Regions from separate parts of the Vibrio sp. R10-SG-ISO4 genome, predicted to be linked through region 2. Evidence: predicted binding sites of a transcription regulator. Region 2 holds the regulator's gene; the other holds the start of a gene.

Region 1 (3,137 bases), on a different contig from region 2:
GGCGATGGCAGCGGGGTTGATGCAAGGCACACAAAAGCATGGTCGTGGCTATTGGTCTAACGTCAGCCCTCTCGCCTTAATAGGGGGACGAATGGTGCTGCTGACGAGTATTTACTTGGTACTAAGCGGCTATTACTTCGGGCCGAGTTTTCGCTTGCACGGCGTCGCGCAGTTGGCAAACCTTGCCGAGCTTGTCACTCTATTGCTGCCTTTCTTATTGGCATCCTGCGCGATAGGCATCTGGCTAGGTACGGTAGTACCAAGACGAGAGTTGGTGACATTAGTGGTATTAATCAGTTCAATGCCGCTGATTTTTAGTGCGGGGTTTATCTGGCCACTCGAAGCGATTCCCGATGGCATCGTTTGGTTATCGCAGCTTTTTCCTAGTACGCCCGCCATCCAAGCATTCTTGCGCTTAAATCAGATGGGGGGAGAATGGCATCAAGTCGCGGCGCAATACACACTGCTGTGGGTGCAAGCACTGGGTTGGAGCCTCATGGCTTGGCGCGCATTGCGTGAACATCGCCGCGATAACGTTTGAGCGCCGCGTTTAAAAACCTCGGCGGCGCCAAAACTCATTTTCATCCCGGCCAAACACATCGAAGGTCTTTTGTGCAATCACGCGTCCGTCCATCTCGATGCTCATGTGCCAACGCCCCAAATTCGACTCTAAACCGCCGTCTGGATGAAGCAGTTGAATTGTATCGCCCAAGTAGAAATCCCAATCGTTGCTGCCCACGTGCAACTCGCCGGTGAAAGGCGCTAACGTCTGGCCTTTTTTGCCTAAGATACCGGGATGATCGATACAAAACTCAATCAGCGCACCTTTGGCTTTTTTGATGTTGACGATAAAGCCAAACTCGACGTCCTCGTCAGCCGGAACCTTAGTGGTAAACGCTTGTATTTTAGGAAGATGTTTTGATTTGGAGTCCCATTGGTCGTAAATACCGTAAGAGGTCATTTCAACAACGGGCGATCGCTTTGCCATGTCTGCCACCGTTTTTTCATGTGTTCGATTGTACTGCGCTCAACGCCGTGGATATTTTGAAATTGCCCAGTGCACTCCATCACCACAAACTCAGCGCCAAATTGCTTGGCGAGGCGGTAGTACGGCGCGATTTCCCAGCGCTGGACAAAAGTATTGGAGACAACCACGTCCTGCTTGTTGGTCAGCGCACGTTTGACCTCAGCTCTGCACCACTCGTGCGCATCGGAAATTTTCGCTTTGTCATAGCGGTAAACGCCATCGTCAGCGATAAAATACATATCCGCTTCAAGGTGCACCGCTGGCAGTGTTTTCGCTAGGGTGCTTTTGCCAGAACCTGGCAGACCACGAATTAAGGTCAATTTCACCGCTCTATTACTCCCTTGCGGCCGATGTCCGCTGATTTGTCTGTGGCTGCGCCGACATAGTCTCACCAAGTTCGAGGCGCAGATAGTAAACCAATTTGGCCTAAAAATGCTATCGACATCTCATACTGATTCGGGTAAGTTTAGATGTATAGACGTCCATAACAGAGCTTAGGGAGAAAGCTGTGCCGATTAAGATCCCCGATCAATTGCCTGCCACTGATGTACTGCGTCAGGAAAATATCTTCATCATGAGCGAATCGCGTGCCTCTACGCAGGAGATTCGTCCACTTAAGGTGTTGATCCTCAATCTTATGCCCAAAAAAATTGAAACAGAGACGCAATTTTTACGCCTCTTGTCCAATAGCCCATTGCAGGTCGATATTGAACTGCTGCGCATTGATGATCGCCCGAGTAAAAATACGCCAACCGAGCACCTAGACAACTTTTACCGACAATTTGAGATGATCAAAAAACGCAATTTCGATGGTTTGATCATCACCGGTGCGCCGCTCGGTCTGGTCCAGTTTGAAGACGTGATTTATTGGGACCACCTCAAAACCATCATGAACTGGGCGAAAGAGCACGTCACCTCGACCTTATACGTCTGCTGGGCCGCACAGGCAGGATTAAAGCTGCTCTACAATTTGCCTAAGCGCACTCGCAAAGAGAAGCTCTCCGGTGTGTATCAACATCAAATTCATCATGAGTTTCACCCCATTCTGCGTGGTTTTGACGACACCTTTTTAGCACCGCATTCTCGCTACGCTGATTTCTCACCGGAGTATCTCGCCGAGCATACGGATCTCGACATCTTGGCCACCTCAGACGTGGCTGGCGTTTACTTGGCGGCTACCAAAGATAAGCGCAATGTGTTTGTGACGGGCCATCCAGAGTATGACTCACACACCCTGCACAATGAGTACATCCGCGATCTCAGTGAGGGAATGGAACCGGCGATTCCGGTCAACTACTACCCCAACAACAATCCTGACAACAAACCGTGCGCAAGTTGGCGCAGTCATGGACACCTGCTATTTGCCAACTGGTTGAACTACTGCGTCTACCAGCAAACGCCATACGATTTGGATCACTTCAGCGAAGCCAACTTCACCAAAGACGATTAACGCGTCTAGGGCAACACCCTGTCACCGAATACGAGGGCGCAAGCGCGCCCTCGCTCGCATTCTTTTTCCGCCGACACTCAGAAACTGATAAACCCCTCGCAGAGTCTCACTCATCGGCGCAAACACCAGATGGGATCAGGTATAAAAAAGCACGAGCTTGTTATCTGTTACTGAACCACAAAAGTTGAACGAATATGCGTACCCTTCTCCTTACTTTGGTGTTACTTCTCTCTGCCTGTGTCACGGTGGACAATAACGCTGAGCCTGAGCTCAATGCCAACCCACGAGAAAAAGCCGATGCGCGCTTAGCCCTTGGCATGGGTTACTTACAGCAGGGTGATATGGTTAAAGCCCGCGAAAATCTGGAAAAAGCCCTTCAGCACGATAAAAGTTATTACCGAGCACAATTGGCGATGGCGCACTATTTCGAGCAAGTCGGTGAAGAAGCGGACGCTGAAAAACTGTATAAAACGGCGCTGAGACAGCACCCGAGAAACGGTAATGTAATGAACAACTACGGCACGTTTTTATGCAAACAAGAGCGCTATCCTCAGGCTGATCAACTGTTTAATCGAGCCATTGAGCAGCCCTACTACTACCTGATTTCCGCCAGCTATGAAAATGCGGCACTCTGTGCATTGAAAGCGGGCAAACCCGAAC
Region 2 (3,137 bases):
CTGTTTGGAATTGTCGTACCGACTGCAACGCTTCATGGGCAAGGCGGCCGTCTTTATAGAGCGCTTCGGTAAATTCAATCAAATGATTGGTGGTTTTACCGGCCGCTGAGACAACGATCAGATCATCGCTGCCAGAGTATTCTTTGAGTATGGTGACTACCCGGCGGTAGCACTCCGGATCCGCTAAGCTGCTACCACCAAATTTATGCAGTTGACGCGATGTCGTCATTACGCGGACTCCTTCACACAGTTAAAGGCTTGCTTGAGATCGTCAATCAGGTCATCGGCATCTTCAAGACCGACAGACAGACGCAGCAGTTGCTGAGAGACACCTGCCTCGGCCAGCGCCGCTTCTCCCATCGCACGGTGGGTCATTGACGCTGGGTGACAAATGAGGCTTTCTACGCCGCCTAGCGATTCTGCAAGAGAGAAGAGTTTCAGCTCACCGACAAACTGTTTCAGTTCTTCAAAGCTGCCAGCGAACTCGAAGCTGAGCATAGAACCAAAGCCTGATTGTTGTTTCTTAGCGATGTCATGGCCAGGGTGATCCGGCAAGCTTGGGTGATAGATGCGGCCGACCAGTGACTCTGTTTTCAGAAAGTCGAGAATGTTTGCCGAGCTTTGTTCATGCACCTTCATTCGTGCGCCTAACGTGCGGATGCCGCGCAGCGTCATGTAGCTATCAAACGGCGTGCCGGTGGCCCCAATGCAGTTGCCCCACCAAGCCAGTTCTTCAGCGTGCGCTTTGGTTTTTGTGATCACCACGCCGCCAATCACATCGGAGTGACCGTTGATGTATTTGGTGGTTGAGTGAATAACGAAATCCGCACCCAGTTCGAGTGGCTTCTGGAAAATCGGGGTTAAGAAGGTATTGTCAACCGCGACCAGTGCGCCGACTTGTTTCGCTTGCTGGCAGACTTTCTCGATATCCACCACACGCACCAAAGGATTTGATGGCGTTTCCAACAGGATAAGCTTGGGTTTCTGGTTGATGGCGGCGGTCAAGGCTGCGTCATCGGATTGGTCGACGAACAACACGTTGAAGTCGCCTTTTTGCGCACGGGTATTGAAGAGTCGATAGGTGCCACCGTAGCAATCGTGTGGCGCGACAATCAAATCATCTGGCCCGACAAACGCAGACACCCAAAGGTTGAGCGCTGAGGTGCCACAGTTGGTCACCACTGCGCCTTCTCCACCTTCTAATTCATACAGCGCCGTTTCAAGCAGGCCACGGTTCGGGTTGCCAGAACGCGTGTAATCGTATTTCGGCACTTCACCAAACGCCGGAAATCCGTAATTGGTCGAGAGATAAATAGGGGGAACGACAGCGTGATGTTGGGTGTCTGACTCGATACCAGTACGTACCGCGATGGTGGCGGGTTTGCGCGTGCTCATAGCGTTTTCCTTGCGAACAGTAGTGACTTGTTTTAGGGAATGCGATATACCTGTTGCTTATCAGGTGTATCCGGCACCCAATGTGGTGTAGTGCTGCGACACACTCACAGTTTGGGCCGATTCCACTCCTATCGCCAACCACTTTACTTCTCATTTTTTAAGACGTCAACACTTCTAGACGTCTATATGTCTTTGCTTGTAGCCATAAATACCGTTAAAATTGTGGTTTAAACACTCATACGCAAATATAAAGGTGCGCAATGGCAGACTGGAATGGCGAATACATTAGCCCATACGCAGAACACGGTAAGAAAAGTGAGCAAGTGAAAAAAATCACGGTCTCCATCCCACTTAAAGTCCTTAAGGTATTAACAGACGAGCGTACGCGCCGCCAGATCAACAACCTGCGTCATGCCACCAACAGTGAGTTGTTGTGTGAAGCGTTCTTGCACGCTTACACAGGTCAACCATTACCGACGGATGAAGATTTGCGTAAAGACCGTCCAGATGATATTCCCGCTGAAGTGAAAAAGCTGATGACGGAGATGGGGATTGAGTTTGAGGCGTTTGACGACTAACGCTCGCCCTGTTTTGCACCGAATTTGAATGCAAAAGCCGCTGACATCGTCAGCGGCTTTGTTGTTTTTGCTCAGCCAGAGACAAAGGTCGTGGCTGGTAGTGGGCGTCAAGGTTACTCGATATCCATGTAATGGTCAGGCAGCTCAATGCGTGCCACCCCGGATTCTACCGCGGCTAACGCGACCGCTTTGGCGACGCGGGGGAGTAGTCTTGGGTCCATCGGTTTTGGAATAATGTAGTCTGGGCCAAACGAGAGTGAATCCACACCCGCGGCGGTCAGAACATTGGCAGGGACCTCTTCCTTCGCCAGTTGACGGATCGCCGCTACGGCAGCGAGCTTCATCTCATCGTTGATCTCGCTAGCACGTACATCCAGTGCGCCACGGAAAATAAACGGGAAGCAAAGTACGTTGTTGACTTGGTTCGGGTAGTCACTGCGACCTGTACCCATAATGAGGTCATTGCGTACATCATGAGCGAGCTCAGGTTTGATCTCAGGATCTGGGTTAGAGCAGGCAAACACGATGGGTTTGTCGGCCATCAATTTAAGATCATCTGGCGATAACAGGTTAGGACCAGAAACGCCAAGGAACAGATCGGCGCCTTCGATGACATCTTGCAGCGTACGTTTGTCGGTGTTGTTGGCAAACAGTTGTTTGTATTCGTTGAGATCATCACGTCGAGTGTGGATCACACCTTTGCGATCCAGCATGTAAATTTTCTCGCGCATCGCGCCGCACTTGATCAGCAGCTCCATACAAGCGATGGCAGCCGCACCGGCGCCCAGACAGACAATCACGGCGTCTTCCAGTTTTTTACCTTGCAGCTCAATGGCGTTTAACATGCCAGCAGCCGTCACAATGGCGGTACCGTGTTGGTCATCATGGAAGACTGGCACATCACAGCGCTCAATTAATTGTTTTTCGATTTCAAAGCAGTCTGGCGCTTTGATGTCTTCTAAGTTGATGCCGCCAAAGGTATCCGCGATGTTGGCGACCGTGTCGACAAACTCATCGATGGTGCGGTGTTTGACTTCGATGTCGATGGAGTCCAAACCTGCAAAGCGCTTAAACAGCAGGGCTTTGCCTTCCATCACGGGCTTTGATGCCAGTGGGCCAAGATTACCTAGGCCAAGAATCGCTGTGCCGTTGGAGATCACTGCC

The links. The regulator MetJ, encoded in region 2, represses methionine synthesis genes. The targets are predictions, from matches to a motif close to TTAGACNTNTANANGTCTAA.
Region 1: metA (homoserine O-acetyltransferase MetA) is a predicted target of MetJ. The motif match lies at 1,494-1,513, and genes of this name have one in related genera.

The regions. Positions count from the first base shown of each region.
Region 1 is NZ_JCBDHJ010000015.1:142,450-145,586, reverse strand. It holds gene AC6R03_RS09420 (ABC transporter permease) at 1-541, shown strand, start outside; gene AC6R03_RS09415 (DUF3859 domain-containing protein) at 551-988, opposite strand; gene AC6R03_RS09410 (ATP-binding protein) at 958-1,353, opposite strand; gene metA (homoserine O-acetyltransferase MetA) at 1,536-2,477, shown strand; gene pilW (type IV pilus biogenesis/stability protein PilW) at 2,672-3,137, shown strand, end outside.
Region 2 is NZ_JCBDHJ010000001.1:199,834-202,970, reverse strand. It holds gene AC6R03_RS00945 (bifunctional aspartate kinase/homoserine dehydrogenase II) at 1-229, opposite strand, end outside; gene AC6R03_RS00940 (O-succinylhomoserine (thiol)-lyase) at 229-1,395, opposite strand; gene metJ (met regulon transcriptional regulator MetJ) at 1,656-1,973, shown strand; gene AC6R03_RS00930 (malic enzyme-like NAD(P)-binding protein) at 2,087-3,137, opposite strand, start outside.